DNA from 4 places in the Streptomyces sp. NPDC060002 genome. Region 3 is predicted to be linked to each of the others. Evidence: riboswitches for the same ligand, from Rfam matches in the RefSeq annotation. Region 3 holds a riboswitch; each other region holds the start of a gene.
What was found. A riboswitch is a leader RNA that binds a small molecule or an ion and turns the genes downstream of it on or off. The one in region 3 is predicted to bind cobalamin.

Region 1: linked by a shared signal. The riboswitch ahead of ACFWBD_RS30455 (cobalamin biosynthesis protein) and the one ahead of ACFWBD_RS25140 (prenyltransferase/squalene oxidase repeat-containing protein) in region 3 are both predicted to bind cobalamin.
Region 2: linked by a shared signal. The riboswitch ahead of ACFWBD_RS00085 (CbtB-domain containing protein) and the one ahead of ACFWBD_RS25140 (prenyltransferase/squalene oxidase repeat-containing protein) in region 3 are both predicted to bind cobalamin.
Region 4: linked by a shared signal. The riboswitch ahead of ACFWBD_RS16355 (ABC transporter substrate-binding protein) and the one ahead of ACFWBD_RS25140 (prenyltransferase/squalene oxidase repeat-containing protein) in region 3 are both predicted to bind cobalamin.

The regions. Positions count from the first base shown of each region.
Region 1 is NZ_JBHWUW010000044.1:24,900-30,622, reverse strand. Features, by position in the region: gene ACFWBD_RS30475 (class II aldolase/adducin family protein) at 1-426, opposite strand, end outside; partial or broken gene ACFWBD_RS30470 (GH25 family lysozyme) at 462-908, shown strand; gene ACFWBD_RS30465 (anion permease) at 1,062-2,330, shown strand; gene ACFWBD_RS30460 (hypothetical protein) at 2,365-2,586, shown strand; cobalamin riboswitch at 2,707-2,859, shown strand; gene ACFWBD_RS30455 (cobalamin biosynthesis protein) at 2,959-3,948, shown strand; gene ACFWBD_RS30450 (cobyric acid synthase) at 3,945-5,489, shown strand; gene cobN (cobaltochelatase subunit CobN) at 5,486-5,723, shown strand, end outside.
Region 2 is NZ_JBHWUW010000001.1:18,792-24,514, forward strand. Features, by position in the region: gene ACFWBD_RS00075 (FAD-dependent oxidoreductase) at 1-273, opposite strand, end outside; gene ACFWBD_RS00080 (CbtA family protein) at 465-1,226, opposite strand; gene ACFWBD_RS00085 (CbtB-domain containing protein) at 1,251-1,472, opposite strand; cobalamin riboswitch at 1,509-1,655, opposite strand; gene ACFWBD_RS00090 (enoyl-CoA hydratase/isomerase family protein) at 1,714-2,808, opposite strand; gene ACFWBD_RS00095 (hypothetical protein) at 3,239-4,468, shown strand; gene ACFWBD_RS00100 ((2Fe-2S)-binding protein) at 4,602-5,162, shown strand; gene ACFWBD_RS00105 (FAD binding domain-containing protein) at 5,214-5,723, shown strand, end outside.
Region 3 is NZ_JBHWUW010000031.1:9,408-15,130, reverse strand. Features, by position in the region: gene ACFWBD_RS25155 (MFS transporter) at 1-1,193, opposite strand, end outside; gene ACFWBD_RS25150 (ArsR/SmtB family transcription factor) at 1,190-1,729, opposite strand; gene ACFWBD_RS25145 (hypothetical protein) at 1,836-2,153, opposite strand; cobalamin riboswitch at 2,347-2,506, shown strand; gene ACFWBD_RS25140 (prenyltransferase/squalene oxidase repeat-containing protein) at 2,588-3,829, shown strand; gene ACFWBD_RS25135 (SCO2322 family protein) at 3,826-4,506, shown strand; gene ACFWBD_RS25130 (CbiQ family ECF transporter T component) at 4,499-5,644, shown strand; gene ACFWBD_RS25125 (ABC transporter ATP-binding protein) at 5,641-5,723, shown strand, end outside.
Region 4 is NZ_JBHWUW010000015.1:73,026-78,748, reverse strand. Features, by position in the region: gene ACFWBD_RS16365 (ABC transporter ATP-binding protein) at 1-478, opposite strand, end outside; gene ACFWBD_RS16360 (FecCD family ABC transporter permease) at 475-1,527, opposite strand; gene ACFWBD_RS16355 (ABC transporter substrate-binding protein) at 1,524-2,597, opposite strand; cobalamin riboswitch at 2,686-2,811, opposite strand; gene ACFWBD_RS16350 (HipA family kinase) at 2,971-3,885, shown strand; gene ACFWBD_RS16345 (SelT/SelW/SelH family protein) at 3,882-4,169, shown strand; gene aceB (malate synthase A) at 4,192-5,723, opposite strand, start outside.

The DNA of each region.
Region 1 (5,723 bases), on a different contig from region 3:
GTGGACGCGGGGAAGCTCGGTGACGAGGGTCGAGACTGCGGTCGCGTGCACGGCGTGGGTGTGGACGACCGCCCCGGCGTCCGTGGTGCGGTAGACGGCGAGGTGCATGGGCAGCTCGCTCGTCGGGCGCAGGGTGCCGAGCACCTGCCGGCCGGCGAGGTCGACGCCCGTGACGTCGTCGGGGGTGAGCCGCTCGTAGGGCACGCCCGACGGTGTGACCAGCACGGTGTCGCCGACGCGTACGGAGACGTTGCCGGAGGTGCCGACGACCAGCCCGTCGGTCACGGTGCGGCGGGCCGTCGTCACGAGCGCCTCCCAGGCCCGCGCCTCCTCGAGGACGGCATGCCTCCCCCGCCGCTCCGCCATGTCCTGTACGCCGTCCCGGTGGTCCCGGACGTCCCCCTGCTCGCGTCGCTGCTCAGCCATGCCGCGATCCTGCCAGGAGCCACCGGAGGCCGCCGCCGGGCGCGGGCACTGCAGAGGAGCAGGCCGCCCATTTCGTACGCAATGGCGGCGGCCGGAGCGCCGACGGCCGGACCCTGCCGCCCGCCCTCGACGTCGAGCACAACCCCTACGAGACAGGGCGCCGGTGCCACGGCCTGACCAAGGCCGCGACGGTCGCCTGGATCAGGGCCTTCAGCGACGAGGTGCACCGGATCACCGGCCGTCGCCCGGTGATCCGCACGACGACCCGCTGGTGGAATCTCTGCACGGGCGGCAGCGGCGCCTTCGCCGCGGATCACGCCCTGTGGATCGCACGCTACCGGCCGTCCGACGCCGGAACACCGCCCGCCGGATGGCCGACGTGGACCTTCTGGCAGTACGCCGACAGCGGCAGCCTGCCGGGTGACCAGAATCTCTTCCACGGCTCCGAGACGCAGCTGCGCAGGTTCGCCGAGGACGGGTGACCGTACGGCGCTTGGGACCCGCCCCCGCGCCGCGACGGGACGCCGCCCCGACCCCCTCACACAGACACCCGGAAGCCCTGCCCAGTTCATCTTCCGTTCACCCAGATTGCTTACGGTCAACGCGCCAATGACTTCGAACGATTGCCTGGGTAAATGGAAAACTTCTCGCTGATCCTCGCGATTGTGGTCGTCACCGCACTCGCGTTCGATTTCACGAACGGTTTCCACGACACCGCCAACGCGATGGCCACCACCATCTCGACCGGTGCACTCAAGCCCAAGGTTGCGGTGGCCATGTCCGCCGCGCTCAACCTTGTGGGAGCTTTCCTCTCGGTGGAGGTCGCCAACACGATCTCCAAGGGTCTCGTCGACGAGACCGGCATCCGTCCCGAGGTCATCTTCGCCGCCCTGGTCGGCGCGATCCTCTGGAACCTCCTGACCTGGCTGGTGGGCCTGCCCTCCAGTTCCTCGCACGCACTGATGGGCGGTCTGATCGGCGCCACCATCGCCTCCGCCGGCATGGGCGCGGTGCACGGTGACGCCCTGGTCACCAAGGTGCTGATCCCGGCGATCGCGGCACCGATCGTCGCGGGCGTCGCCGCGATGCTCGCGACCCGCCTCTCCTACACCCTCGGCAAGAAGGCCGACGGCAAGGCCGCGGCCAAGGGCTACCGCGCGGGCCAGATCGCCTCGGCCGGCCTGGTCTCCCTCGCCCATGGCACCAACGACGCGCAGAAGACGATGGGCATCATCACCCTGGCCCTGGTGGCCGGCGGTGCCGTGGCCCCCGACTCCGACCCGCCCACCTGGGTCATCCTCTCCGCCGGCCTGGCCATCGCGCTCGGCACCTACCTCGGCGGCTGGCGGATCATCCGCACCATGGGCAAGGGCCTGACCGACCTCCAGCCGCAGCAGGGCTTCGCCGCCCAGACCAGCGCGGCCACGGTCATCCTGGCCTCCTCCCACCTCGGCTTCTCCCTCTCCACCACCCACTCGGTCTCCGGTGCGGTGATGGGCGCGGGACTGGGCCGCAAGGGCGGTGTGGTCCGCTGGTCGACGGCGACCCGGATGTTCGTCGCGTGGGGCCTGACGCTCCCGGCCGCGGCCCTGGTGGGCGCGCTCGCCGAGGCCGTCACCGGCCTGGGCGACTGGGGCACGGCCGTCGTCGCGGTCTTCCTGATCGCCTCCAGCGCGGCCATCTGGAAGGTCTCCCGGCGCGAGGTCGTCGACGCCTCGAACGTCAACGAGCCCGAGGAGCCCGCGGGCGTCGTCACGACGGCGATCGCCGCCGTCACCCCGCCGCCCACGGGCACCCTGGCCGAGGACCTCACGGCCGGCCGCACGACGGACCTGACGGCCACGATCCCCGGCCCGGCCGCAGAGCCCGCGACCCCCGCCGCTCCCCCGGCCGCGGCCGTCTGAGCCCGCGCACCCGGCACGAAGGAAGAGAAGCAGCATGAAGATCGACTGGGCAGCCCTGGGCTCCGTGTTCGGCGTCAGCCTCGTGATCACCGTAGGCCTCGTCGCCCTGTTCACCCTCGGAATCATGGGCCTGTCGCGGCAGGAACGCGCGTCGGCGCAGGGCGACTCGGCCACCCTCGCGGTGACCGGCGCGTACGCGTGCTTCGCGGCCTGCGCGGCGGCGGTGGCGTACGGGATCTCACTGATCGTCGCCTGACGCACCATCCGAACACCCCTGGGGTGCGGGACGGATCACCGTCCCGCACCCCTTGGCGTTCGTGGCATCGCCGACCGGCCCTGTGTGGGGTTCTGCACACTCCAGCCTCGCAGGTCAACAGCAAGTTGACGGGTCCTGCGGGCCGTGGTGGACTGCCCGAGCCATGTACGGCGGCAGAAGAGGAAGCCGGTGCGAATCCGGCGCGGTCCCGCCACTGTCACCGGGGTAGAAACCCCCGGGAGCCAGGAACTCTCGCCGCCGGTCTCGTCGAACCAGGGCGTGGACACCCTGAGTGAGGACATATCGCCATGCTCGCTCGGCCGTTGAGGTACAGCACCAGGTCGCTCCCCGACCCCACGGCCGGCTGAGCCGATGCGTGCCGATCGCCTCTACGCGTACGGCGCCGCCACCGGCCTTCTGGGCGACCTGCTGCTCGGCGATCCACGCCGGGGGCATCCGGTCGCCGCGTTCGGGCGGGTCGCCGGTGCCGTCGAGCGACTGCTGTGGCGGGACCACCGAGGACAGGGCGCCCTCCACGCCGTCGTGTGCGCGGGCGGGGCCGTGGCCCTGGGAGCCGTCGCCGAGCAGGCCGTACGCCGTTCCCCCGCCGCTTCCGTCGCTCTGGTCTCCGCCGCCACCTGGGCCGTGGTCGGGGGCAGTTCCCTGGTCCGGGAGGCCCGGGCCATCGGGCGGGCGCTCGAAGCGGGGGACGTCGAGGCCGCCCGGGAGCGGCTGCCGCGTCTGTGCGGGCGGGATCCGCACGCACTGGACGCCGACGGGATCGCCCGGGCCGTCGTGGAGTCCGTCGCCGAGAACACCTCCGACGCCGTCGTGGGGGCGCTCGTGTGGGGGGCCGTGGGCGGGGTGCCGGGCCTGGTCGGGTTCCGGGCCGTCAACACCCTGGACGCCATGGTCGGTCACCGGTCGCCGAGGTATCTGCGGTACGGCTGGGCCGCCGCCCGCCTCGACGACGTCGCCGGATGGCCGGGAGCCCGGCTGACCGCCGTCCTCGCCGCCGTCGCGGGGGACGATCCCCGGGGCGCCCTGCGGGCCTGGCGGGCCGACGCCCGCAAGCATCCGAGCCCCAACGCCGGTCCGGTGGAGGCGTCGTTCGCGGGCGCCCTCGGGGTGCGGCTGGGCGGGACCCTGTCGTACGCCGGCCGGGTCGAGCACCGGCCCGTGCTGAACGGCGCGGCCGGGCGGCCCGTCGTCGCCCGGGACATCGAACGTGCCGCGTGGCTCTCCCGCCGCGTCGCTCTGCTCGCGCTCGGCGTGACCGTCGCCGCGCGCGTCGTCGCCACGAGCGTCGTCGCGTGGAACCAGAGCAACCGGAGCAACCAGCCGAAGGGGCGTACGACATGAGCGGGGGTCTGGGCGGGGGACTCCTCGTCGCCGGCACCACCTCCGACGCCGGCAAGAGCGTCGTCACGGCCGGGATCTGCCGGTGGCTGGTGCGGCAGGGGGTGAAGGTCGCGCCCTTCAAGGCGCAGAACATGTCCCTCAACTCGTTCGTGACGACGGAGGGCGCCGAGATCGGGCGGGCGCAGGCCATGCAGGCCCAGGCCTGCCGGGTGGAGCCGACCACGCTGATGAACCCCGTGCTGCTCAAGCCGGGCGGTGAACAGAGCAGCCAGGTCGTGCTGCTCGGGAAGCCGGTGGGCGAGATGAGCGCCCGTGGGTATCACGGGGGACGGCAGCAGAAACTCCTCGGAACCGTTCTCGACTGCCTCGCCGAGTTGCGGGGCACGTATGACGCGGTGATCTGTGAGGGGGCGGGCAGTCCGGCCGAGATCAATCTGCGGCGGACCGACATCGTGAACATGGGGATCGCGCGGGGCGCGCGGCTGCCCGTGCTCGTCGTCGGCGACATCGACCGCGGCGGCGTCTTCGCCTCCTTCTTCGGCACCGTCGCCCTGCTCTCGCCCGAGGACCAGGAGCTGGTCGCCGGGTTCCTGGTCAACAAGTTCCGGGGGGACGTCTCCCTGCTGGAGCCGGGCCTGGACATGCTGCACGGGCTCACCGGGCGGCGGACGTACGGCGTGCTGCCGTTCCGGCACGGGCTCGGGATCGACGAGGAGGACGGGCTGAGGGTCTCGCTGCGGGGAACCGTGCGGGAGTCGAACACCGCCCCGCCCGTCGGCGAGGACGTGCTGCGGGTCGCCGTCTGCGCCGTCCCCCTCATGTCCAACTTCACGGACGTGGACGCGCTGGCCGCCGAACCCGGCGTCGTCGTGCGGTTCGTGGACCGGCCCGAGGAACTGGCCGACGCCGACCTGGTGGTGATTCCGGGGACCCGGGGGACCGTGCGCGCCCTGGAGTGGCTGCGGGAGCGGGGGCTCGCGCAGGCCATCCTCCGCAGGGCCGCCGAGCGGCGGCCCGTCCTCGGTGTCTGCGGGGGTTTCCAGATCCTCGGCGAACACATCGAGGACGAGGTCGAGAGCCGGCTCGGACACGTGGAGGGGCTCGGAGTCCTTCCCGTCCGGGTTCGGTTCGCCCGCGAGAAGACCCTCACCCGGCCGGTCGGGGAAGCCCTCGGCGAGCGGGTCGAGGGGTACGAGATCCATCACGGGGTCGCCGACGTCACCGGCGGGGAGCCGTTCATCTCCGATGACGAGGGGCACAGCCTCGACGGCTGCCGGGTCGGCCAGACCTGGGGCACGCACTGGCACGGCTCACTGGAGTCCGACGGATTCCGGCGGGCCTTCCTGCGCGAGGTGGCGGCCGCCGCGGGCCGTCGTTTCGTGCCCGCCGCCGACACCTCGTTCGCCGGGCTGCGCGAGGAGCAGCTCGACCGGCTCGGCGACCTGATCGAACAGCACGCGGACACCGACGCGCTCTGGCGGCTCATCGAGTCGGGCGCGCCGCAAGGACTGCCTTTCATTCCACCGGGAGCGCCCGCATGAGCACAGTGTTGTTGTTGTCGACCGCCGACACCGATCTGCTGGCGGCCCGGGCCGCTTCCGGTGCCTCGTACCGGATCGGCAACCCGACCCGGGTGGACGTCGCCGGGGAACTCCCCGCGCTCCTCGACGGCGCCGACATCGCGGTCGTCCGGCTGCTCGGCGGGAAGCGTGCCTGGGAGGACGGGCTCGCCGCGCTCAGGGCGTCCGGCGTGCCGACCGTGCTGCTGGGCGGCG
Region 2 (5,723 bases), on a different contig from region 3:
GTGGTCCTCGCCCATGTCGAGCCCACCGGTCGTGCGCAGCAAGGGGGTCGAGCTGTCGTCCTCCAGCTCCCGCCACTGCTCGTACGCCTGCCCGGTCAGTCGTACGTAGAAGGGGTCGGCGTACGCCCGCCGGAAGATCCGTGAGCTCCCGTGCGAGCTGCCGTGCCGGTGGCCGACGTCGTACGCCTCGACGAGCGTGACCTCGTGGCCCCTGCGGGCCAGTTGCCAGGCGGTGGCCGCGCCCATGAGTCCGGCGCCGACTACGGCGATCACAGTCCCTCCCCGGGGATCCGGCCGGTGCCCGCGAGCGGAACGCGGGCCATGCCGGCGGACTCGATCGTAAGGGCGACCAGGTCCTCGGTTGTCGGGAGGACCAGGACCACCGACGGGACGGGCCCGCGGACGCGGGAGGGCCCCCGGAATGGTTCCGTGGGCCCTCTCGCCGGGTCGTGATGCCGGTCAGGTCACTGGGGGGCGACCACCGGCGTGCCCGCGGTCACCGTGGCGGGCTTGGGGTGCAGCAGCCGTTCGGCCAGTTCGCCGAAGACGAGGCCGAAGCCTGCCCAGAGCGTGATCTGCATGGCGAGGGCGGACAGGCGGAACCGCCACAGCAGGGCCGCCGGGAAGTCGCTCGGCACCTCGTTGACGGTCGGCAGGAACTCGTAGGCCAGCCCGATGACGAGCACGAAGCCGAGGACGGCGACGACGGTGGCGTTCCAGGTGCCCAGCCTCGGTGCGAGCCGCTTGCCCAGGATCACCGCGGCGACCGCGAGCAGCACGCCGAGCACCATCATCAGGAAGTACAGGGTGGTCCGCTTGCCGATGGTGTCGGCGTCGCCGACCGCGGGCGGATTGGCCGGGTACTTCAGGAACGGCACGACGTACACGGCGAGCAGGGCGGTCCCCGACAGCAGAAGGGCCGTGGCCCGCGGGGTGAACCGGCCGACGCGACCGAGGGCGAAGCAGAAGGCGAGGGCGGCGATGCCGCCGAAGGCCACCCCGTAGATCAGCACGCCGGTGGCGAGGCCGGCGGTGGACTGGAGGCTGCGGGAGACGAGTTCCACCTCGTGGTGCTCGTGGCCTGCGGCATGGGACTCCTCGAAGCCGATCGCGCTGTCGACGTTCGGCTCACCGAGGAAGTAGGCGACGATCAGGGCGAGCACGCCGGCACCGAGGCCGGCGAGCATGCCCCGCACGAGCAGATTTCTTACCGTTGCGGAGTTCATGGGTGTGCTGGGGTTCCCCTCGGGTCAGTGGCAGGGGAAGCCGAGCAGGTGGCGGGCGTCGTGCACCCACTCGTGAACGTCCTCGCCGGAGACGACGGCGGTCGCGCCTTGCTCCGCGCCGACGAAGTACAGCAGGACCAGCATCAGGACGCCGAAGAAGACAGCCCAGGGGGCGATGTCCTTCAGCGGCAACTTGGCGGGTACGACGGGCGTGCTGGTAGTCGGCTGGGCGACATGCTGCGCCATGGCAAGACCTCCTCTGGGAGTTCGCGTCCCATCTCGGTGGTGCACATGACGACGGCCACGGGTCTGACTCGCGGTGCGCCCCTTCGGGGTACACCGTCCACAGTGGCGCGACCGTGCCGGATTCTCACCGGCTTCCGTCTCGCCGTCGTCAAATATCAGAGCGACGGTACCGCGTGTCGGGCCGCGGGCCAATACCGCCCCACCTGGCGTGATGGCGCTCTCCACGGCCAAGTGGCCCGAATCACCGCGTCGGTTCCGGTCCGCACGCCGCCTCCGTGGCCGTTCTGGGCCCGGGAAGCCCGAGTTCACGCTCGCCGAGCGGGGCGAAGAAGCGCTCCACGTCGGCCGCCGTGACCTCGGCGAGAGTGGCCGGCGACCAACGCGGGTTGCGGTCCTTGTCGATGACCTGGGCGCGGATGCCCTCGACCAGGTCGGGTGTGGTCAGGGCCTCGCAGGAGACGCGGTACTCCTGTTCCAGCACCCGCTCCAGCGTGCCGAGCCGCCGGGCGCGGCGCAGGGCGGCCAGGGTGACCTTGAGCGCGGTGGGCGACTTGGCCAGCAGGGTCTCCGCGGTCTCCTTCGCCGCCGGGTCGCCGTGGGCGAACAGCCGTCGGACGATCTCCTCGACGGTGTCGGCCGCGCAGCAGCTGTCGATCCACGCCCGGTGGCCCGCCAACTCCCCCGCCGGCAAGGGCTGTACATGACGGTCCAGGGCTGCCCGGACGGGCAGGTCCGCGAGGTCGTCGATGAACTGACGGAGCGACACGGACGGTACGTAGTGGTCGGCGAGCCCGCACAGCACCGCGTCCCCGGCGCCGATCTGCGCGCCCGTCAGGGCGAGATGGGTGCCCAGTCCGCCCGGGGCGCGGGCGAGCAGGTGGGTGCCGCCGACGTCCGGCACGAAGCCGATGCCGGTCTCGGGCATCGCGATCCTCGACCGCTCGGTGACCACCCGGACACTGCCGTGCGCGGAGACGCCGACCCCGCCGCCCATCACGATGCCGTCCATCACGGCGACGTAGGGCTTGGGATAGCGGGCTATGCGTGCGTTGAGGTGGTACTCGTCGCGCCAGAAGGCGGCCGAGGCGGTGCCGTCGTCGTCGCGGGCGTCGTCGTGGACGGCGCGGATGTCGCCGCCCGCGCACAGTCCGCGCTCCCCCGCCCCGGAGACGACGACGGTCTCGACGGCCGGGTCGCGCTCCCATGCGCTCAGCGCGTCGTCGATCCGGCGCACCATCGCGTGGTTCAGGGCGTTGATCGCCCTCGGCCGGTTGAGCGTGATGTGGGCGGCTCGGCCGGCGGTGTGCAGCAGGACGGGGTCCTCGATGTCGCTCATACGACGATCTTCTCCATGCCGTGCTCCCTGAGGAAGCCCCGGCCCCCCTGGAGGGAACATGCCCGGTGGGTCGCCGGACATCCGGCGTCGGGGGCGCGCCGGACACGCGGACCGGGCTCGCCCCGACGCGGATGGTGGGCGAGCCCTGTCCACCGGCTCCGGTTCTCGGTCCCCGGAGGTCGGCGGGCCCACGGGTGCGGCGTCACCCGCCGTGGTGAACTGCGCACACCCCGTACGAGTGGCGCACACCCCCGCACGGGCCGCCGGCGGACGGAACGGATCCGGACGCGTGACGTGTGCCGTGCCGGGGAAGGTGCCTCCCGGCGGGGCGCCTCCGGGCGTCCGCGCCACCGACCCGCTTGACCGCGCACCGCCCCTGGCGAGTGATACTGGCCTTCGCACGTCGTCACCCGCCCTCACGAATGGACTCATGCTCATCGCCGCGACCGTTCCGCCCACGACGCCCTCCACGGTGTGGCAGACCCGTGGCCGTCACACCGGCCCCGCCGCTCCGGACGTCCTGCGCAAGCACCTTCAGGCGCTCAAGGACGCCGGGACCGTCCAGGACTTCATGGAGCTGCCCGACGCCGACACCCCCGAGGGGGAGACGGCCTTCGAGGCCCGGTGGCCGGTCGCGGAGGAGGTGACCGTCCGTGCCCGGCTGAGGCTCGCCGAGTGGGCGGGCCCGGGCCAGGAGTGGACGCTGACGGCGGAGGCGGAGCGGCCGTGGGACCAGCGGTGGCCGTCGCCCGCCGGCATGTTCTGGTCCTGGGAGGCGGACGCCCCGTGGGGCAACGAGACCGTCGCAGGTGAGCGGTTCCTCGCCACCAACCCGCTTCCGGCGGACGAGAAGGAGCTGCGGCGCGCGCTCCGGGGCGCCCTGCGGGACACCTGGAACGTCCACCTCGTCGTGCACGAGGCCATGACGCCCGACGAGCACGGCCGGCGGTCGCTGATCCCGCTGCTGCCGCCCGGCCTGCACCACCGGGTCATCGAGCACCGCGCGGCCCCGCACCAGCTGCGCACCGTGAACTGGGCTCTCAAGGAGTCCGGGGTGGAGGTGCCGCGCGGCGGGGCGCTGGTACTGCCCGGCGTGCCCGCGCCGGCCGACTACGACGCCGTCGACTACTCGGTGCGCAGCGTGTTCCTGGACGGCACGCATCCCACCGAGCTGCTGGACGCGGTACGGCGCTTCGCGGCGCTGCCCAGGCCGCTGCCGGAGGACGCCGACGCCGCGCTCACCGCGCTGCGGGAGGAGTGGCAGCTGCTGACCCTGGAGGAGGAGCTCGCGCGAGAGCGCAAGCTCGTGGTGATGTACAAGGAGGCCCTGGAGGCGATGACGGAGTCCAGGGACCTGTACCGGGAGGCCGCCGAGCACGCCCACGAGGCGCTGGCCGCGTACCGCGAGGCGGCCGCCGAGGCCGGGGAGCCGCGGCCGGCGCCGGCCAGGAAGAGCGGCTCGCCGTTCCAGCAGCTGGGCCGGACCCTGGAGCGGTTCAAGGAGACGACCAAGGGCCTGCGCCCGGTGGCGTCGGCCGCTCCCGCGGGTCGGGTCGAGTCGCCGGAACAGGCCCGCACCACCGGCGCCACGGGTGCCACAGGCGCCACAGGCGCCACAGGCGCCACAGGCGGCGACGAGCCCGAGGCGGCCGACCGGTAGGCGGCAGGCAGGCGGCAGGCGGCAGGCGGCAGGCGGCAGCGCCCGAATTGCCTCGTTCCGGGACGTGTCACACGCCCCACTCTGGATACGCGGTCCCCACGGCACCACGGACCGCCCCGGAAGGGACCAGGACATGGGCAGCGAGCACGGCCCCCGGTCATCGCCCCACCGATCCGACACGACGCTGCGCGTCAACGGCAAGCCGCACACCCTCACCGTCGACCACCGGCGCGTGCTGCTGGACGTGCTGCGGGAGGATCTGGACCTCACCGGAGCGAAGAAGGGCTGCGACCACGGTCAGTGCGGCGCGTGCACGGTCCTCGTCGACGGGCGGCGCGTCAACAGCTGCCTGCTGCTCGCCGTCGCCCTGGACGGCAGCGACATCACGACCGTCGAGGGCCTGTCCGGCGACGGCGATGATCCGCATCCGCTCCAGCAGGCCTTCCTGGAGCGCGACGCCTTCCAGTGCGGGTACTGCACGCCCGGACAGATCTGCTCGGCGGTGGGCGCGCTCGCCGAGGCGGAGTCGGGCCATCCCTCGCACGTCACGGATCCGGCGACGCCCTCCGGACGGCCGGTCGCGCTGGACCGGGACGAGATCCGCGAGCGGCTCAGCGGCAATCTCTGCCGCTGCGGCGCGTACCCGCGCATCGTCGACGCCGTCGAGGACGTGACCGGGGCGGGCAGCCCATGACCGGGCCGGCGGCCCAAGGGCACGACCGTGGCAACCAGAGGACGTGATCCGGTGGACACCTTCGCCTACGTACGGGCCGGCAGTCTCGCGGAGGCCGCCGAGGCCTTCGCCGCGCACCCCGGCGCGCGCTATCTGGGCGGCGGGACCAACCTCGTCGACCTGATGAAACTCGGCGTGGAACGGCCGACCGCCCTCGTCGACGTCACCCGACTTCCGCTGAACGAGGTGACGGAGCAGCCGGACGGGTCGCTGCGGATCGGCGCCCTGGTGCGCAACAGCGACCTCGCGGCGCATCCACGCGTGCGTGACCGCTACCCCGTGCTCTCCCAGGCGGTGCTCGCGGGCGCCTCGGGCCAGCTGCGCAACGCGGCCACGACCGGCGGGAACCTGCTCCAGCGCACCCGTTGCCCCTACTTCCAGGACGTCTCCAAGCCGTGCAACAAGCGGCAGCCGGGCAGCGGGTGCGCCGCCCAGGACGGCGCGCACCGCGACCACGCGGTGCTGGGGGCCTCCGAGCACTGCATCGCCACCCACCCGTCGGACATGGCCGTGGCCCTGGCC
Region 3 (5,723 bases):
TTGCTGGTCATGGTCGCGGTGATGGTGGTCATGGTGAGGAGGAGGCCGGCGGCGGTGTAGAGCGGGGTGCGTACGTCGAAGGTGGTGGCCAGCCAGCCGCCGAGGAAGGCGCCGAACGGGGCGGCGCACATGGCGAGCATGCGGGAGGTGGAGGTGACCCGGCCCATCAGGTGGGCGGGGACGATCGCCTGTCGGAGGGAGGGGCCGAGCACCATCGTGGCGCCCATGCCCGCTCCGCAGACGGCGAGCGCGAGGCCGGCGATGTACGGGTTCGGGGCGACGGCAAGGCCCAGGACGGCGAGTCCCTCGACCGCTGCCGTGCAGGTAAGCGCGGTGCCGGTGCCGAGTCGTCGGCCGAGGAAGGAAGCGATGCCCGCGCCGCACAGACCGCCGGTGGCCTCCGCCGTGAGAAGCAGGCCGAAGCCGAAGGCGTCGAGGCCGAGACGATCGTGCGCGAAGAGGGCGAGTACGGTCTCCACGGCGAGGAAGGCGATGTTCCCGACCGCCGGACGCAGCGCGAGCCCGAGCAGTAACTGGTCCCGGAATACGTACGAGGCGCCGGCCCGCGCCTGCCGCAGCAGCGACTCACCGGCCTGCGGTACGGGCCGGGGTGCGGCAGGCAGCGACCGTACGAGCAGTGCGGAGAGCGCGAACGAGACCGCGTCGGCGAGCAGCGGAACCGCCCGCCCGAGCGCGAGCAGGGCACTGCCCGCGGGCGGCCCCGCGAAGCCGGACGCGGCGGTCTGGGTGCCGCGCAGGCGGGAGTTGGCGCGCTCCAGGAGCGCGGGGTCGCGGCCGAGCAGATCCGGCAGATAGGCCGTGGCGGCCGTGTCGAAGAAGAGTCCGCCGAGGCCGAGCAGGAAGGCGACGGCCGCGAGCAGTGGAATGCTCAGCACGTCGAGCGCGGCCGCTGCCGCCGGTATCGCGAGCAGCACCGCACGTGCCGCGTCCGTGACCCACATCGTGCGCCGACGGTCCCAGCGGTCCACCAGCGCACCGCCGAGCACCCCGAAGAGCAGCCACGGCAGGGTTCCGGCGGCCGTGACGACGGCGAGCGCCATCGGATCCCGCGTCAACGTCAACGCGAGCAGCGGCAGCGCGGCATGCGACACCCCGTCACCGAGCGAGGACACCGTCTGCGCAGTCCACAGCCGCCCGAACCCGGTCGGCAACTTCCGCACTTCTGACGTCACTTGGCGTCCCCCTCGGCCTGCTCGCGCGGTGCCGGGTGGAACAGTGCGAAGACGAGTGACGCGTCCGGCAGCGACGGATCGGACAGCTCCCGATACTCGTCCGCCAGTGCCTCCAGCCGCGCCCCCAGCTCCGCGAACTGCTCCTCGCTGAGCCGCAGATGCGCCATCCGTACGTGCCGCTCGCCATCCACCGGCGCTGTCTCCAGGTCCGCCACCGCGTGCCGCATCAGCACATCCGGCCCTCCCTCGCCCGGATCCGGCAGCACGATCGACCGCGCGGCCATGGCGTAGTACCGCTCCGTGACCCCCCGGACCTTGCGCGTTCGTACCACCTTCACCAGGCCGGCCCGTTCGAGCAGCCGTACGTGGTAGCTGGAACTCCCCTTCGCAAGGCCCACTCGCTCGGCGATCTGCGTAATCGTCGCGGGCTCGAAGCGGAGCACGGCCATGATCCGGTGACGCACGAGGCTGGAAACGGCGCGCAGCTGCTCGTCCGTGGTGACGTGGAACGTCTCGGGAAGATCATCGGTAGGCATGCCTCCAATGGTCAACACTTCTTGACCATTGAGCAAGGGGTTTTTCCCGGCTTCCGGAATCGGCTGCCCAGCACGTGAGACCTTCGCCGGACCGTCGCGAGTCCGGTCAGGACTCCGGCGTGAGGATCACGTTGGCCGGGTGGAGGTCCGGGCGCAGCACGCGGGCGTCGGCCGAGACCCGGTCCGGCAGGGCGTGCAGCTCGCGCAGCAGCCGGGCGAGGAGGGCCCGCCTCGCCGGCGTCCAGGGTGCCCGCGCCGAAGCGTGGAGCAGCGTCGGCCCGTCCAGCCGCTCCATGACCAGGTCGGCGCGTGAGCCGGAGGGCCGTACGGCGGGTGCGGGGCAGCCGTTCCGGCGCACGTGTGTCATCACTGCCGCGAGGGCGGCCGAGTCCTCCCGCCCCTCCCGGTCGCGGCGCAGCACCACGCCTCGTCGATCTCGTACACGTCGGCCGTTCGGCCCGAGCCGAGCAGCCGGCCCGGCAGCCCGCCCGGCGCCCTCCCCGCATGCGTCATACCGGCAGCCCGCCCGGCGTCCTCCCCGCATGGGTCATGGCCAGAAGATATCGGGGGCTCCCGCCCCTCCCCGGGTGCTTTCACAGCCGCCCCTCAGGCGCCCGGCTACCTGCCGGTAGAGTGGCCGCGTCGTCATCACGCCCGTACAGGGGAAAGCCGGTGCAATTCCGGCGCTGACCCGCAACCGTGACAGCCGGATCGCCCGGTACGGACCGTGACCGGCTCACGTGCGTCGGCAGGCCCGCCGTCGCACGGCACCGTCGAGGTATACGGAGCCGAGCCGCCGGGATGTCCCGTGCTGCCCGGCTGTGTGACCTCACCGACCGGGAGAGGCACCCGCCGATCATGAACATCCGCCGCAGCGCCGCCGCTCTGGCCGCCGCCACCGTAGTGCTGGGTGCCGCCGTCCCCGCCGTCGCCGCCACTCCGTCCCCCACCCCGTCGGTGGCGATACCCGACGGGCTGTACGGGACCACCGACCCGACGTACGACGGCGTCTGGCGCCAGTCGCTGGCCCTGCTCGCACAGCGGACCACGGGCGTCACCCCCGCCGACCGGGCCGTGGCCTGGCTGACCGGGCAGCAGTGCGCGAACGGCGCCTTCGCCGCGTTCCGCGCGGACACCGCCAAGGCGTGCGACGCCAAGCTGATGGTCGACACCAACAGCACGGCGGCGGCCGTCCAGGCGCTGGCCGCGCTGGGCGGCCACCGGGCCGAGACCGAGAAGGCCGTCACCTGGCTGAAGTCGGTCCAGAACGCCGACGGCGGCTGGGGCTACACCCCCGGCGGCGCGAGCGACGCGAACTCGACCTCCGTCGTGGCGGGGGCGATGGCGGCGGCCGGGCAGCAGCCCTCGCAGGTGAAGAAGGCCGGCAAGTCGTCGGACGACGCTCTCGTCAAGCTCGCCGTCCCGTGCGACCAGGCCGGTGGCGGCGCGTTCGCGTACCAGCCGGACAAGAAGGGCGCCCTCGCGGCCAACGCGGACGCGACGGCGGCGGGCGTGCTCGGCGCCCTCGGCAAGGGGTTCGTGACGACGGCCGGCAAGACGTCGGCTGCCCCCGTCTGCGACTCCGCCGACGCGGACAGCCCGAGCGGACTCGCCCGCGACGGCGCGGCGTACCTCGCCGGAGCGGTCGTCGCCACCGGCTATCTGAAGTCTGCCCTCCCCGGCGCCGAGGACCAGCCCGACTACGGCAACACCGCCGACGCCGTCGTGGCCCTCGCCGCGCAGGGTGCGACCGAGCAGGCGAAGAAGCCCCTCGGCTGGCTCGAGCAGAACTCCGCGGCCTGGGCCGAGCAGAGCGGCCCCGCCGCCTACGCCCAGCTCATCTTCGCGGCCCACGCCACGGGCGCCGACCCCCGTCACTTCGGCGGCGCCGACCTGGTCGCCCAGCTGAACGCGAGCGGCCCGGCCCCGCAGGCCGCGACGAAGGCCACCGGGTCCGACACCGACGCCGACGCCGACGCCGACAAGAAGGACGACTCGGAATCCGGTCACGGCGTCTGGTGGATCGTCGGCGTCTTCCTCGTCGCCGGTATCGGCATCGGCTTCCTGATCAGCGGCCGTGGCAGGAAGCGGCAGCCGTGACGCGCCGGTGCGCCGCCCTCGTTCTCGCCGCGCTGCTGCTGTCCCTGACCGGCACGGTCCAGTCGGCCCAGGCCGCCGGCTACCGCTACTGGTCCTTCTGGGACCGCTCCGGCGACGGCTGGACGTACGCCACCCAGGGCCCGTCCACCGCCCGCCCCGCCGACGGCGACGTCCAGGGCTTCCGGTTCGCGGTGAGCGCGGACTCCCAGGACGCGTCGCAGCCGCGCGGCGCGGCCTCCTTCGCGGCGATCTGCGCGAAGACGCCCGCGCGGGACGACACGAAGCGGGTGGCCCTGGTCATCGATTTCGGCACGGCGGCCGACGCCCCGAGCGGTGAGACCCCGCCGTCGCCGCGCACGGCCTGCGCCCGGGTCTCCCCCGACGCGACGACGGCCGAGGCGCTCGCCTCGGTCGCCAAGCCCCTGCGCTACGACACGAACGCCCTGCTGTGCGCGATCGCGGGGTATCCGGAGACGGGCTGTGGCGAGCAGGTGTCCGGGCAGGCGCCGGGGACGGGCGAGCCGACGTCCGCCGCGCAGCCGGAAGCCGCCAAGGACGAACCGGAAGCGGACGGCGGGCCGTCCGTGGGCCTGTACGCGGGCGCGGCGGCGGTGGCGGTACTGGGCGCGGCGGCGGTCTGGCAGGCCCGGCGGCGAGGTTCCCGCAGGGATGGCTGACGGCAGCCCCCGGCGCGCCCCGCTCCACCCCGCCGCCTGGTGGCTGTGGGCCCTCGGTCTCGGCACCGCCGCGACCCGCACCACCAACCCGCTCCTGCTCGGTCTCCTCCTCACCGTCTCCGCCTACGTCGTGACCACGTGCCGTCCCGACACCCCCTGGTCCCGCTCCTATTCGGCGTTCCTCAAGCTCGCCCTCGCCGTCCTCGTCATCCGTCTCGTCTTCGTCGTCGCCCTGGGCTCCCCGATCCCGGGCACGCGGGTGCTCGTCGCGCTCCCCGAAGTCCCGCTCCCCGACTGGGCGCAGGGCATCCGGCTCGGCGGCGCGGTCACGGCCGAGGGCCTGCTCTTCGCGTTCTACGACGGTCTGAAACTGGCGGCGCTCCTCGTCTGCGTGGGTGCCGCGAACGCCCTGGCGAGCCCCTCCCGCCTCCTCAAGACGCTGCCGGGCGCCCTGTACGAGACCGGCGTGGCGGTGGTCGTGGCCCTCACCTTCGCCCCGAACCTCATCGCGGACGTCCACCGCCTGCGCGCCGCCCGCCGTCTCCGGGGCCGCCCCGACACGGGCCTGCGCGGGTTGCTGCAGGTGGGCCTGCCGGTCCTGGAGGGCGCCCTGGAGCGCTCCGTCGCCCTCGCCGCCGCGATGGACGCCCGAGGTTACGGCCGTACCGCCGACGTCCCCGCCGCCGTGCGCCGGACGACCGCCGCCCTCACGCTCGGCGGTCTGCTCGGCGTCTGCGCGGGAACGTACGGCCTGCTCACCGCGGTGGGCGGCGCCTACGGCCTCCCGGTGCTGTTCGCCGGAGTCGTCGCGGCCCTCGCCGGGCTGCGGCTGGGCGGCCGGCGCTCACCGCGCACCCGCTACCGACCGGACCGCTGGACCCCGCGGGCGTGCCTGACCGCCGCCTCCGGTGTCGCGGTCGCGGCCCTCCTCACCGTCGCCGCGTCCGCCGACCCGGCCGCGCTGCACCCCGGGGTGGTCCCGCTGACCGCTCCCGCCCTCCCGCTCTGGCCGGCGGCGGCCGTACTCCTCGGCCTGCTCCCCGCCTTCCTCGCCCCCGAAGGCCCTCTGACAGATCCAGCAGACCCAGCAGCCCGAGCAGACCCAGCAGCCCCAGCAGCCACCGAGGAGCCGTCGTGATCCGCTTCGAGAACGTCTCCGTGACGTACGACGGCGCCACCGAACCCACCATCCAGGACGTCGACTTCACCGTCCCCGA
Region 4 (5,723 bases), on a different contig from region 3:
CGGAGAGGGAGTGCCAGGGCCGGTGGGCCTTGTCGGCGAGGCCGGTGCGGGCCAGCGCGGAGCGGACGGCGCCCTCGTCGGCGGCGGAGGCGGGGGCCCAGCCGCGGCGGTGCGGGACGCGGCCGAGGCGTACGACGTCGTGGACGCTCAACGCGAGCTGGGTGTCGGCCTGTTGCTCCACGACGGCGATGCGCCGGGCGACGGTGCGGCGGCCCACCCGGGGCAGCGGGCGGTCGTCGAGGGTGACGACACCGGAGTCCGGGGCGAGCACGCCGGCGAGCAGGCGCAACAGGGTGGACTTGCCGGAGCCGTTCGGGCCGAGCAGGCCGGTGACGGCGCCGGGGCGGGGCGTCAGGCTGACCCCGTCGAGGATCAGGGTGCCGCCGGCGGCCCGGGTGACCCGGTCGGCGCGCAGCCCCTCGGAGCCGGTCGCCGCTGAGCCGGTCGCCGCCGGGCCGGTCGTCTCGGAGCCGGTCATCGGGTGCCCTTCGCGCGGTACAGGACGGCGACGAAGGCGGGGACGCCGATGAGGGAGGTCACCACGCCCACCGGCACCTCCTGCGGGTCGAGCACGGTGCGGGCGAGGGTGTCGACCCAGACCAGGAACACCGCGCCGGTCAGGGCCGTGGCGGGCAGCAGCCGGGTGTGGCCGGGGCCGGTGAGGGCGCGTGCGGCGTGCGGAAGCACCAGCCCGACGAAGCCGATCGCCCCGGCCGAACTCACCAGGGCGGCGGTGAGCAGCGCGGTGGTGCACAGCAGCACCAGCCGGGTGCGGGCCACCGAGACGCCGAGGGAGAGGGCCGCGTCCTGCCCGAAGGCGAACGCGTCCAGGGTCCTGGCGTGGCCGAGGCAGACCACCAGCGCCGCGACCAGCGCGGCCGCGCCGACGGTCACGTCCGTCCAGTCGGCGCCGCTGAGCGAGCCGAGCAGCCAGAACAGGATTCCGCGGGTGGTCTCCGCGTCGGCGGCCGTCATCACGACGAAGGAGGTGAGCGCGGAGAACAGCTGCATGGCGGCGACCCCGGCGAGGACCACCCGGTCCGTGGTGCCGCCGAGAGTGTGGCTGAGCAGCAGCACCAGCGCGAAGGAGACCAGCGCGCCGAGGAACGCGCCACCGGAGACCGACAGGAGGCCGCCGCCCGCGCCGAGTACGACGACCAGCACCGCGCCGGTCGAGGCGCCGGAGGAGACCCCGAGGACGAAGGGATCGGCGAGCGGGTTGCGCAGCAGGGACTGCATCACTGCCCCGCACACCGCGAGGCCGGCGCCGCACACCGCGGCGAGCAGGGTGCGCGGCAGCCGCAGGTTCCACACGATGCCGTCCCGCAGCGGCGTCAACTCCGCCCGGCCCCAGCCGAGATGGGCCGCGACCGCGGACCACACGTCACTGACCGCGATGTCCGCGGGGCCGATGGTGATGGCCACGGCGACCGAGGCGCACAGCAGCGCGAGACCGGACGCCCACAGCAGCGCGCGGCGCAGACCGCCCGCTGCCGCAGCCAGGGACGCCGACGGCGCGCCGGTCATTTCGCGAGGCCTTGACCGCGCAGTGCCGCCGCCACCTTCTCGATGCCCTCGACGGTCCTGACGGTCGGGTTCATCGCCTGTCCGGACAGCAGCACGTACCGCTTCTTCTTCACCGCGGTCATGTTCCTGGTGACCGGGTTCGACTCCAGGAACTCGATCTTCTTCGCGGCGGTCTCGGCCGTCTGCTGCCTACGCGTCAGGTCGCCGATGACGAGGAGGTCGGGGTCGCGGTCGGCGACGGTCTCCCAGTTGACCTGGGGCCACTCCTCCTCGGTGTCGTCGAAGGCGTTCTTCGCGCCGAGCGCGTTCGTGACGATGCCCGGAGCGCCGCAGCAGCCCGCGAGGTACGGGGACCGGGAGTTGGCGAACCAGTACATGAGGGTCACGCCCCGGGCGTCGAGGCCGGCGGTGGCCTCGGTCACCCGGGCCTTCAGCCCGGCCACGAGCCGCTCGCCGCGCTCCCGGACGCCGAAGACCTCCGCCAGGTCGCGGACTTCGCCGTAGACCGCGTCCATGGTCAGCGGCTCGGTGCGGACGCCGTCGCCGTCGCCGCTGTTGTCCTTGCCGACGCAGTCGGCGGGGGAGAGGTAGGTGGGCACGCCGAGCTTCTCGAACTGTTCGCGCGGGGCGACCCCGCCCTTGCCGAGGGTGGAGGCGAAGGAGGCGGCGACGAAGTCGGGTTCGGTGTCCAGGACCTTCTCGAAGGAGGGGGCGTTGTCGGCGAGGCGCTTCACCTTCGCGTTCGCCTTCGCCAGCCCCTCGGCCACCGGGTCGGTCCAGGTGGCGGTGCCCACCATGCGGTCGGCCAGCCCGAGGGAGAGCATGATCTCGGTCGTGCCCTGGTTGAGGGAGACGGCCCGCCGCGGAGGGCCGTCGACACCGACCTGCTGCCCGCAGTTGTCGAGTCGGACCGGATAGCCGGCGGCTCCGCCCTCCCCCGCAGAACCTGGGGAACCCGCCGAACCTGAGGAATCCGCCGAACCGGAGGAGCCGCAGCCGGCCAGCAACAGGGCGCCGGCGAGGAAGAGAACGGCAGGACGGGCAGGACGGACGGCACGTGCGAACGGCACAGGGCTTCCTTCGGCGTCGAGGGCTCAAGCGCGAAGCCCGGTCGTACGGTGCTCCCCCCGGCCGTCCGACGGCAGCGGGGTCGCCAGCAGGTCTTCGGACTCGGGGTCACCCGGACGAGGCGCCTTCCCGGACCGCGTACGCCGTCCAGTGGCCGTTGCCCCGCCCGTCGCCCTCACCGCTGCGCGTCAGCTCCGGATTCGCACCGGATTCCCTGACCCGTACACACACGCGTGCGCACATGGGTTCGACTGGCTTTGGCAAGCTACCACACGCCGCCGAGGCCGCCGGCGGGCCGTTTCGGGACGGTGGCTCGGGCCTCTCGCCGGCTGTCACGCTGGTTACTATGCTTCTCCAGGCCAGAGGGAGAGAGTCATGTTGACCGAGGTCACAGCGACCCGCTACCTCGCTCCTCTGCGGGCGGGCGGTTCCGTGCCCGCCGTCGTCGAGGCCGACGACCTGGGCACCTACGTCGTGAAGTTCACGGGCTCCGCGCAGGGCCGCAAGGCGCTCGTCGCCGAGGTGATCGTCGGCGAGCTGGCGCGCGCCCTGGGGCTGCGCTTCCCCGAGCTGGTCCTGGTGCGCTTCGACCCGGCGATCGCCGAGCACGAACCGCACCAGGAGGTACGGGACCTGCACGCCGCGAGCGCGGGGCTCAACCTGGGGATGGACTTCCTGCCGGGTGCGGAGGACTTCACGCCGGAGGTCGCGGCGGCCTTCCCGGTGGAGCCGCTGGAGGCCGGGAGGATCGTCTGGCTGGACGCCCTGACCGTGAACGTCGACCGTACGGTCCACAGCTCCAACCTGATGGTCTGGCCGACGTTCGGCACCGTCCCGCCCCGGCTGTGGCTCATCGACCACGGCGCCGCCCTCGTCTTCCACCACCGCTGGGACGGAGCCGACCCCGAGAAGCGCTACGACTTCCGCCACCACGCCCTCGGCCGCTGCGCCCCGGACACCCGGGCGGCCGACGCCGAGCTGGCGCCCAGGGTGACCGAGGAGCTGCTGCGCCGGATCGTGGCGGAGGTACCGGACGCCTGGCTGACCGACGAGGCGGGGTTCACGGCCCCGGACGCGGCCCGGGAGGCGTATGTGCGGTACCTCCACGCGCGCGCGGGGGCCTCCGCGGCCTGGCTGCCCACCGACTTCCCCGGCCCGCAGGAGCTCGCCGCCGACGAGGCCCGGCGCGCGGCGAGGACGCGGCAAGGACGGCCCGACTGGCTGAAGCAGGTCCCCGACCTGCACGGCAAGCCGGCCGCGGAACAGGATTGGTCGGTGCACCTCGGATGAGCGAACTGAGCGACGCGGGCGGGCGGGTCGAGATCGAGTACTGCACCCAGTGCCGTTGGCTGCCGCGCGCGGCCTGGCTGGCGCAGGAGCTGCTCACGACCTTCGAGGCCGAGCTGACGGAGCTCGCCCTGAAGCCCGGAAAGGGCGGGGTCTTCGTCGTCCGGGTGAACGACGAGGTGGTCTGGGACCGCCGCGAACAGGGCTTCCCCGAGCCGACCGCGGTCAAGAAGCTCGTACGCGACCGAGTGGCCCCGGGGAAGTCCCTGGGCCACTCGGAGAGGTGAGCGTTCCGGTCGGTGCCGGTGCTCAGCCCCTGAGCTGCTCGTACGCCGGCAGGGTGAGGAAGTCCGCGTAGTCGTCGTCGAGGGAGACCGTCAGCAGCAGGTCGTGCGCCTGCTGCCAGTGGCCGGCCGTGAAGGCCTCCTCGCCGATCTCCGCGCGGATCGCGGCCAGTTCCCCGGCGGCGATCTCGCGGGCCAGCCCGGGCGTGGCCTTCACCGTGGTCCCTTCGCGCTCGAACTCCACCCCCGCGTTGATCCACTGCCAGATCTGCGAGCGGGAGATCTCGGCGGTGGCCGCGTCCTCCATCAGGTTGAAGATGGCGACCGCGCCCAGGCCGCGCAGCCAGGCCTCGATGTAACGGATGCCGACCTGCACGGCGTTGACCAGGCCCGGGTACGTCGGCCTGGCCTCCAGCGAGTCGACGGCGATCAGGTCGGCCGCCTTGACGTCGACGTCCTCGCGCAGCCGGTCCTTCTGGTTCGGCCGGTCGCCGAGCACGGCGTCGAAGGAGGCCAGGGCGATCGGCACCAGGTCCGGGTGGGCCACCCACGACCCGTCGAAACCGTCGTTCGCCTCGCGGTCCTTGTCCGCCTTGACCTTCTCGAAGGCGACCCTGTTGACCTCCTCGTCGCGGCGGGACGGGATGAAGGCCGCCATACCGCCGATGGCGTGCGCGCCGCGCTTGTGGCAGGTGCGGACGAGGAGTTCGGTGTACGCCCGCATGAACGGGGCGGTCATCGTGACCGCGTTGCGGTCCGGGAGGACGAACTTGGGGCCGCCGTCACGGAAGTTCTTGATGAGGGAGAACAGGTAGTCCCAGCGGCCGGCGTTCAACCCGGATGCGTGGTCGCGGAGTTCGTACAGGATCTCGTCCATCTCGTACGCGGCCGTGATCGTCTCGATGAGCACGGTGGCGCGGACGCTGCCCTGCGGGATGCCGACGTGGTCCTGCGCGAAGACGAACACCTCGTTCCAGAGGCGGGCCTCCAGGTGCGACTCCGTCTTCGGGAGGTAGAAGTAGGGGCCCTTGCCGAGGTCGAGGAGACGCTGGGCGTTGTGGAAGAAGTAGAGGCCGAAGTCGACGAGGGCGCCGGGGACCTGACGGCCGTCCGCGTCGACGAGGTGACGCTCGTCCAGATGCCAGCCACGCGGCCGCATGACGACCGTGGCGAGCTCGTCCGCGTCCTTGAGTGCGTACGACCTGCCCGACCCCGGATCCGTGAAGTCGATGCTCCGGGTGTAGGCGTCGGCCAGGTTGATCTGACCGAGGACGACGTTCTCCCAGGTCGGCGCCGAGGCGTCCTCGAAGTCCGCGAGCCAGACCCGGGCGCCCGAGTTGAGGGCGTTGATGGTCATCTTGCGGTCGGTCGGGCCGGTGATCTCGACCCGGCGGTCGTCCAGGGCCGCGGGGGAGGGGGCCACCCGCCAGGAGTCGTCGGCGCGGATCGCGGCGGTCTCCGGGAGGAAGTCCAGGGTGGAGGTGCGGGCGATCTCGGCGCGGCGCTCCGCGCGCCGGGCGAGGAGCTCGTCACGGCGCGGGGTGAACCGCCGGTGCA